Regions from separate parts of the Alteromonas sp. BZK5 genome, predicted to be linked through region 3. Evidence: predicted binding sites of a transcription regulator. Region 3 holds the regulator's gene; each other region holds the start of a gene.

Region 1 (3,290 bases), on a different contig from region 3:
ATGTACTTCGTAAAAAGTTAGGTTGGGGTAGTAAGCTTTACTAACCTCCCTGCTCCATTTAGTCGATTCCATGTGCATTTATTACATAAGCCTGTAGCATTTTCTTGATTGCTACAGGCTTGAAAAATAAAGATTTTTTAATCTTCTCTAATTTCCTTAACGAAAACCAAGACTTATAGAAATATAAGACTTCGGCATACCTGTTGCACCTATTACTTCAAGTCGTCAGCACAAGGCCTTTGTTATTTGGCCTAAATGATGTTTCGCATCCCGCTGACTTATTTGCATTCAATAGGAGATATCATGAGTAACACCAATATCAAATTTACAGCCCCTGGAATGGATAACGATGCAGCTGCCAAAACAATCAAGGTATTGGATCAGCGATTGGTTGCACTATTAGATTTACAGTTAACGTTGAAGCACATTCATTGGAATGTAGTAGGACCAAATTTTATCGGTGTGCATGAAATGTTGGACCCGCAGGTAGATGCGGTACGCGAAATGACCGACACAATTGCAGAGCGAATTGCCACGTTAGGTGGCGTACCGAAAGGTACACCAAAAGCCATTGTTGAAGGTCGCAGCTGGAACGATTATGAATTGGGTAAAGGTTTAGTACTTGACCACCTTAAGGCGCTGGATGCCGTATATGACGGTGTAAATGGTGACCATAGAAAAGCGTTAGAGCTTTTAGGTGAAATTGACCCAGTATCGGAAGATATGATTACCGGCCAACTTGCAGATTTAGAACAGTTCCAGTGGTTTGTGCGCGCGCACATTGAGTCTGGCAGCGGTGAGCTACAGCAATAGAATACGTTCACTGTGTTTGCAGATTGTAATCCGAACTATCTGCAATAGATTAAAGTTGTAATGTTAAGGAGAGCTTCGGCTCTCCTTTTTAAGTTTTCCCTTCGCGGCGAATCCGAATTATCGGTTATTCATAACCCACCCTTAAAAGATCGAACCTATACAATTGATTTTACGAATATTATTATCGACGCCGGTTGTTTTTAAATAAATATTTTGCGACTTAACTTTACACAACACAAATACTGTATATATTATCAGTTACTGTATATATCATCATGTTCAACTTTTTTCGAGTGTGGTTATGTTAGCGCATCTTTCTATTTCTAATTTTGCTGTTGTAAAACAATTATCAGTTCAACTGGAAAACGGGTTGACTGCTATAACCGGTGAAACCGGTGCAGGTAAATCAATTGCTATTGATGCCTTAAGCTTGTGCTTAGGCGAGCGCGCCGACGCAAATGCGGTGCGAAAAGGTAGCGCAAAAGCGGAGATCATTGCTCACTTTTCTTTAAACGGCAATGTATTAGCTAAAGCCTTCCTCGATGAACATGAGCTCACCTCAGATGAAGATGAGAATAGCTGCTTTATTCGCAGAGTTATTTCAAAGGAAGGCCGTTCAAAAGCTTTTATCAACGGTATTCCCGCCTCACTTCAGCAGTTAAAAGGCTTAGGCCAGTTTTTGTTGGCCATTCACGGTCAAAATACTCACCTACAGTTGCTGAAAGAAGACCATCAAAGGGAATTAGTTGATGGTTACGCTAAGCACAACGACATATTAGTGCAAGTTAGAGAAACCTACTCTCTTTGGCGTGATAAGCAGCGCACGTTAAAGGCGCTTCAAGAACAAGCCCAGCAGCGCGAAGACAGAATTCAGCTGTTAACTTATCAGGTTCAAGAACTTGATGAATTCGCCATTGAAGAGGGTGAATTTGAAGAGTTAGAAATAGAGCACAAACGCCTGAGTAACGGGCAAAGTCTTTTAGAGCAAGCACAGACTAGCGTATACAATTTATATGAAAGCGATGAAGGCAACGCACTGTCAGTTATACAAAGCAGTATTGAACGTTTAGGCGAATTAGAGACGCACGACGCTAGTTTAACGCCAATCATTGCAATGCTTAATGATGCAGCAATTCAAGTAGAAGAAGCGGCAGGAGAGCTACGTAGCTACTGCGATCACTTAGAGATCGATCCACTTCGCTTACAGCAAGTTGAGGCGCGCTATGCGAAGGCGATGGAACTTGCCCGTAAACATACTGTGATGCCAGAAGGACTTTATCAGCATCACCAAGAGCTAGCCGCCGAATTCAATGCTTTATCGGAACAGGAAACACTGTTAGGTACTCTTGAAGGCGAAGTAGAAGAAGCACGTGCAACGTATTTAACCGCGACCAAAGCGCTTTCTGAGAGCAGGCAACGTGCTGCTGGTAAGCTAAGCGAAGATATTGAAGTGCAAATTCGCCAAATGAATATGCCCCACGCAAAAGTGGATATTCAGATTCAATACGACGAACTTAAGAAGCCGGTGAGCACAGGTCTAGATACCGTAGAATTTAAAGTGTCTACCAACCCTGGTCAAGATGCAGACAAATTAGAAAAAGTCGTATCAGGTGGTGAACTTTCTCGTATAGGACTGGCTATTCAGGTTATCGCGAGCGGCCATCACGCTACCCCTACTATGATTTTCGATGAAGTCGATACGGGCATTAGCGGCCCAACAGCATCAATCGTTGGCGGGCTTTTACGTAAATTAGGTAAACAATCGCAAGTAATGTGTGTTACCCATCTACCTCAAGTAGCGGCACAGGCACATAATCAATTGTTTGTTACCAAGCTTACCGACGGGGAAAGTACTGAAACCCAGATGTTGGCGTTGACGAAGCAAGACAGGATCGATGAGCTTGCAAGACTATTAGCCGGTGATAAAGTAACCAAATCGGCGCTAGCGAATGCAAAAGAACTGCTTAAAAGCGCAGCATCGAACTAAAATGCAGTTGATTGGTCATAGTTGTCAATGTAGCATGCCTTCGCGCTTGCAATAAAACAGTCTCGAAATTCGCTTTAGCGAAGTTCATTGACACTAACAAAGGCAATACTGGACAAATTAACGCATGAAGTTGCAACACCTATTAGTAATTCTTGGTATCACACTAACATCAACCGCTTGCTCGAACTGGATTTATCGAATCGACGTTCCTCAAGGAAACTTCCTTGATCAAAGAGATGTGGAAAAGCTGCGCGTTGGAATGACAAAAGAACAAGTTATTTATGTACTAGGTAACCCTGTTGTTCAAGACTCATTCGACGATGACACTTGGTACTACGTTTACGATATGAAGCGCGGTATGAAAAAGCGTGGTGAAGATTTTCAAAAGCAAATGGTGATTAACTTTGTAGACAACAAAGTGACAACGGTTGAAGGTGACTTCGAGTTATCTGAAGACTTCAATACACCGCTTGATAACTAATTTTGTTTA
Region 2 (3,290 bases), on a different contig from region 3:
GTACATGGCGTACAGACCAGACTGGCGAATAGCTTTATCGGCTTGTTGGTCAAGGGGCTCATCTAACGTGGATTGCTCTAGCTCAGTAATTAGCAACACGAAGCTTTGCATAGCGTTTAGCGCGCGGCCTTTAAAGCCACCTTCATTAATGAGCAACTGACACGCCTGCCACATTGAACAGTTGTGCATTCGTGCGGTGTCGCGCACTTGCGATAAGGTTTTCTCACCAATACCGCGACTTGGGGTGTTTACTACACGCTCGAAAGCTGCATCGTCGTGCGGGTGGCTCACCATACGCATATAGCCAAGGGCGTCTTTAATTTCTTGGCGTTCGAAGAAGCGCAGACCGCCGTATATGCGATACGCCAGCCCTTCGTGTAGCAAGGCTTCTTCCAGTACTCGAGACTGGGCGTTGTTTCGATAAAGAATGGCGGTATCAGTAAGGGCGTTGCCTTGATTCAGCCAATCTTTGATTTTCGAAACAATAAAGCGCGCTTCATCTAGCTCGTTGAAACCCGCATATACAGAAATCAGCTCGCCTTGCGCGTCTTCCGTCCAAAGCTCTTTCCCTAAACGGCCCGTATTGTTGTCGATAACCGTGTTCGCCGCTTTAAGAATGTTTCCTGTAGAGCGGTAATTCTGCTCAAGGCGAATAGTAGTAGGCTCGTTGAAGTCTTTCAGGAAGTGCTGAATATTATCTACGTTCGCGCCGCGCCAGCCGTAAATAGACTGATCGTCGTCGCCAACAATCATAATGTTATTATTACCTCCACTACACAGCATACGAAGCCATGCATATTGGATATTGTTGGTATCTTGGAATTCGTCTACCAACACTGCACGGAAACGACGTTGATAGTGGGCTAATACTTCTGGGTTTTTAGCCCATAATTCATGTGCGCGTAGCAACAGTTCAGCAAAATCTACCAAGCCTGAACGGTCACAAGCGTCTTGATATGCCGCATAGACTTCGCGCATGGTCTTTTGAATATGATCGCCGTGGGTTTCAATGTGCTGAGGGCGCAAGCCTTCGTCTTTGTTGCCATTTATGTACCACTGAATTTGACGAGGCGCCCAATGCTTTTCGTCCAGGTTCATGGCCTTCAGAATGCGGCGAATAAGTCGATATTGATCGTCCGAATCAATTATCTGAAAATTCTCAGGCAAGTTGGCTTCTGCATGGTGCGCGCGTAGTAAGCGATGCGCAAGCCCGTGGAAGGTACCAATCCACATATTGTGCAGGCTGCGACCCATCAACGACTCTATTCGGCCGCGCATTTCTTTGGCTGCTTTATTGGTAAAGGTCACTGCCAAAATAGAAAAAGGGGCGATGTTTTCGACTTCCATTAACCACGCAATGCGATGCACTAATACGCGGGTTTTACCACTGCCCGCGCCAGCTAAAACTAGGGCGTTAGATAGTGGGGCTGCTACTGCTTCACGCTGTTTGTCGTTTAGCTCGTCTAGCAGTCGAGATACATCCATAGTGTGGTACCTGTTAGTTGATAGTGTTATACATTCAGCAGCGCGCTATTATGCCACCTGCCTGTTGATTTATACAGTCCAGTTTTTCCCCAGTGAAGATAAACTTCAACGGCATTATACGTTCGTGTGCAATCATGATTTTAAGTATTATTTAATGAAAGATACGAGCGCTCTGAACGTTCTATTAAGTCAATGGAAGCACTCAGTTAGACGCAGCGAGAGAGCAGAGCGCTTTAACGATGTATACATGTACGATACGGTTATTAGCTATAACGAATTAATTCGATAAATTGATCGAATTATGCGCTTGGTCGGTATTACATCGGTATTGCATCACATCAAACTCAGGTAAACTTTTACGCGTTCCCTTTTGTCAGCATAGATATGCCCAGCAAGGAACAAGTTAGATTGCTTACTCAATTTTCTTATAGAACACAGCATTTTTATATAACGGGACATGCTCATGACCGCACTTACTACGCCCATCGATTTTTGGTCTACGCTGAAACAAGAAGCGCAAGTTGTTGCTGAAAAAGAGCCTTTGCTGTCTAGCTATGTGCATGCCAGTGTTCTTGCACATCACAACTTTGAATCGTCGCTAAGCTTTATTCTGTCGAACAAAATGGCAGACGACGTTATGCCTGCGCTCGCCATTCGTGAAGTTTTCGATGAAGCTTACTTACTTGAACCTGGCATCAGCGAAGCGGCTATTGCTGACATTCTAGCGATTAAGGCGCGGGATGCGGCGGTCAACGATTACCTTACTCCCTTACTTCACTTTAAAGGTTTTCATGCTGTGCAAGTACACCGCATGGCGCATTACCTTTGGGTTCATGGGCGTCATCAGCTTGCTTTATTCTTACAAAGCCGCAACTCGGCAAGCTTTGGTGTAGATATCCACCCTGCTGCGCGTATAGGTAAAGGCGTCATGTTTGACCATGCAACTGGCATTGTAGTGGGCGAAACTGCAGTGGTTGAAGACAACGTATCTATTTTGCAGAGCGTTACATTAGGTGGTACCGGTAACGAGTCGGGCGACCGCCACCCTAAAATTCGCCAAGGCGTGTTAATTGGCGCTGGCGCCAAGATCCTTGGAAATATTGAGATAGGTGAAGGCTCAAAAGTAGGCGCTGGTAGCGTTGTACTCAATAGTGTTCCAGCTCACGTTACTGTGGTGGGTGTTCCAGCTAAAGTGGTTGGGAGACCGGTTTGTCAAAGCCCATGTGAATCCATGCGCCAAAACGTACTAGAAGATAACTCCCACGTATAAAATTGGGGTCAGAGTACATTTTCGTCTTCAGGGGTTTTTGAGCGATTAAATGTACTCTGACCCCATTATTTGAAGGTTATTGTGTTGCCGCCTTTTTCTTTTGATGCGTAGAGTGCCCGATCGGCGCGCTGAATAAGTGTCTCGAGTGTATCGCTTTGCTGCATGAGAGTGACGCCGAAGCTCGATGATAATGACACTTCTGAAATAACGATTGCGTTTATACCTTCACGTACCTTTTCCACCAAATTAAGGGCGTTTTGCTCGCTGATATTAGGCAGAAGCAGTACAAATTCGTCGCCGCCAAAACGGGCGAAAACATCCGCTTTACGCACAATATTCTTCGTCACCTGACTTAAGCGGCGCAATGCGTTGTCGCCGTCTACATGGCCTAATTCGTCATTGATACGTTTAAACTTATCTAAATCAAACATAACGAAATAAAGCGAGCTTCCCGATTCACGGCTCTGAGCCATTTCAAGAGCGCTGCGCTGGGCCAAATACTCCCGCGTATAAGCTTGGGTTAAGGTATCCACAA
Region 3 (3,290 bases):
ACGACATTATTTGGACTGGTGAGAATCAAATTTTAGTAGCGCAACAAGATGCCAACGGTGAATATGCCTTGTCAGATATAAAAGGTGCGCCGCGCGCGAGTAGATATCATGCCGCGGGTTGGGCACCTTATGGCGATAATGATGAAAGAGCCGTCTTTGTTAGCGATACAAGTAGTTACGAATCATCTATTCAGATTTTATCGGTAGATAAAGAGGATAACTTTGCGATAAGTGCTGAGGTTGGCGAAGATGTCTATAACTATAGCAAACCGGTCGTTACAGACTACAACAATGACGGTGTGGGTGAGTTACTAATAGGGGCACTGGATTATAGTTCGTCGTTTAATGTCGTGAGACTTACTGATAACGCTATTCAGTGGACACTGAACAATAATCAGAATAGTGAAATTTCGTTTATTGAAGCCATTGACGTAAATAACGATAGTTACGCCGATGCAGTTATTATTGAGAACAATCGACTTAAAGCGTTTGATATCGAGAATCAAGTGCTTATCGACTCAATCATTAACGATTTTTCAATTAATGCGCTTGCTGCCTCTGAAAAAGACGGTGTGCATTATTTTGCTGTTGGGGGCTATAGTTCGCTCAAGCTCTATAAAATGCAGGATGGTGAATTTGTTGGATTGAATGAATTGGAAACCAATTGTGACCAATTGCTCACGGTAAATTTTGATAGTGATAGCGAACTTGAATTTGCGTGTTTAAATAGAAACTACAACACCATCAATGTTTATGACGTGGCGAGCGATGCATTAGAACTCAAAGACGCTATAGCACCGTCATTCTACCCTCAGTATATAGCGGCTGTTCCAACGACGTCGTCTAATCAGTCGATTCTCGCTATCTACCAGCCTAACGAGAATGACTATTCGTACAATTATTATGACAGCATCGCATATCGCGTGGTTGAGGTTGATAATAAAGGCAATGTGGTGTGGCAAAGCCCTGGACTTGGGCTCGATAATGTTGAAGGCATGCGCACACGTCAAAATAGTGATGGGGAGCTGGAGTTACAAATTAGTAACCCGAACATGGCTCTTCTCGTAAAATAAGAGGAAAGCACTTGTCGTAGGCTATTGCAGATCGCAAAAGACGCGGCAAGTGCTTGTTATTTAGTTTTAGGTGTATATACTTACAGGAACTGTATGAACAGACAGGTCTTTTATGCGCCCACTCACAGCTCGACAAACCGAAGTTTTAGAACTTATTAAAACAACCATGTTAGAAACGGGAATGCCGCCTACTCGTGCGGAAATAGCCCGTCAGCTTGGCTTTCGTTCTGCTAATGCAGCAGAGGAACATTTGAAAGCATTGGCGCGTAAAGGCGTGATTGAAATTTTGCCTGGTACGTCTCGTGGCATTAAGCTCAATATCCCTCTTGATAACGACGCACAAGAAGAAGAAGGCCTACCGTTAATTGGGCGTGTTGCAGCCGGTGAGCCGATCTTGGCGCAAGAGCATGTTGAATCGCACTACAAAGTCGATCCTGCACTGTTTCAACCCCATGCCGACTTTTTGCTACGCGTTAACGGTATGAGCATGAAAGACATTGGTATTTTAGACGGTGATCTTCTCGCTGTTCATCGCACCACTGATGTACACAACGGTCAGGTGGTTGTGGCGCGTGTAGATGAAGACGTCACCGTAAAGCGTCTAGAGAAACGCGGGCGTGAAGTATTGCTTCATGCTGAGAATGATGAATTTGCACCAATAAAAGTTGATTTGGCGACTGAACATTTTGCGATAGAAGGCATTGCGGTGGGTGTGATCAGAAACGCTGACTGGATGTAGTATTTTAGCTTGTTTGTATAAAAGCGGCGCGTTAGCCGCTTTTTTTATGTCTTTTGTTCCTGTTTTTTTCTTCAATCTGCCAACTTAGGTTTTATCCTGCCCAGCAAACCTGTTGGTTTTCTGCGCGCTTATTTTTATCATTACTCAGGTTATTCTTTCTATGAATGCTTCAAGTATTTTCCATTTTTTATTGTGAATTTTGTTTGAAATCGACATTGAGTCATCGATTACTTATTGATTTCTTAACTAGTTAGTCGAGCATTTACTTTAACCCCGTGTTCAAAATGCCTGTTTGATTCCAAGGGCGTCCCACAGCAATGGCTTTCTCTTTTTGCACGTGAAATCCCCCGCGACCATTTTAGTTAATGATTAAAAATTAACCACTTCGTTAAATTTTTAATAGAAAAGACTAGACGGCACGACATTATTGCGCAATTCTTATACAGAGATTAACAAAATAATAACAATGGCTCTAAATTTGTTTTGCAAGTTGAGGTTATGGGTCAATCGTTCGCAAACCATTTGGTAGGGCATCGCGCAAATTAATCAGCGTCTTTGACCACGCCATTACGGAGGTGCTGAGTGAAACAACTAACGACCGTTTTCGCAAAATGGTGTTCTAGTATACCAATTTTGCTTTTTTCCCCTTTGCTTTTTGCGCAAGAAGCAAGCGAAGAAGCCTCTTCGCTTAATTTGAGACGCGGTGCTACCGACATCAGTGGGCAGGTATACGACCTCCATATGTTGATGTTCTTCATTTGTGTAGGTATCGCGGTTGTAGTTTTTGGCGTGATGTTCGCCTCAATGTATCTACATAGAAAGTCCCGTGGTGCCAAGCCAGCTAATTTTCACGAAAACGTGAAGGTCGAAATTGCTTGGACCGTTATTCCTTTCCTTATTCTTATTTTCATGGCGGTACCCGCAGCGAATACTCTAATTGCTATGGAAGACACGTCTGAGCCTGACATGACGGTGTTAGTAACAGGCTCTCAATGGAAATGGCATTACAAGTACATGGATAGCGATGTAGAGTTTTATTCTTTACTCGCCACTCAGCGCGAGCAAATAGAAAACAAATTTCAGAAAACAGATAACTACCTGCTGGAAGTTGACCGCCCTCTGGTTATTCCTACTGGGAAAAAAGTACGCTTTCTTATTACTTCTGACGACGTTATCCACTCTTGGTGGGTTCCTGACTTTGCCGTGAAAAAAGATGCCAACCCCGGCTTTATTAACGAGTCTTGGGCCAAGGTGAATGAGCCGGGTATTTATCGCGGACAGTGCGCAGAGCTTTGTGGTAAAGACCATGGCTATATGCCGGTTGTGGTAATTGCTAAAGAACCCGCCGAGTTTGAAAAGTGGATGGGCGAACAAGAAGAGATTGTTCGTAAAGCAAAAGAAGAAGAACAGCGTCTACTTTCTATGAATATGTCTATGGATGAACTGATGAAAGAGGGCGAGCGAGTATACAACGCAAC

Evidence for each region. Region 3 encodes LexA, which represses DNA repair genes until DNA is damaged. Its sites were predicted from a motif close to TACTGTATNNNNATACAGTA; they were not measured.
Region 1: recN (DNA repair protein RecN) is a predicted target of LexA. The motif match lies at 1,054-1,073, and genes of this name have one in related genera.
Region 2: uvrD (DNA helicase II) is a predicted target of LexA. The motif match lies at 1,545-1,564, and genes of this name have one in related genera.

What each region holds. Positions count from the first base shown of each region.
Region 1 covers NZ_JACSOE010000023.1:37,709-40,998, reverse strand. The annotation lists gene nadK (NAD(+) kinase) at 1-44, shown strand, start outside; gene dps (DNA starvation/stationary phase protection protein Dps) at 304-813, shown strand; gene recN (DNA repair protein RecN) at 1,115-2,800, shown strand; gene BIZ39_RS09090 (outer membrane protein assembly factor BamE) at 2,925-3,281, shown strand.
Region 2 covers NZ_JACSOE010000014.1:26,666-29,955, reverse strand. The annotation lists gene uvrD (DNA helicase II) at 1-1,485, opposite strand, end outside; gene cysE (serine O-acetyltransferase) at 1,949-2,755, shown strand; gene BIZ39_RS06060 (diguanylate cyclase) at 2,821-3,290, opposite strand, start outside.
Region 3 covers NZ_JACSOE010000004.1:91,191-94,480, reverse strand. The annotation lists gene BIZ39_RS02450 (hypothetical protein) at 1-1,073, shown strand, start outside; gene lexA (transcriptional repressor LexA) at 1,186-1,812, shown strand; gene coxB (cytochrome c oxidase subunit II) at 2,395-3,290, shown strand, end outside.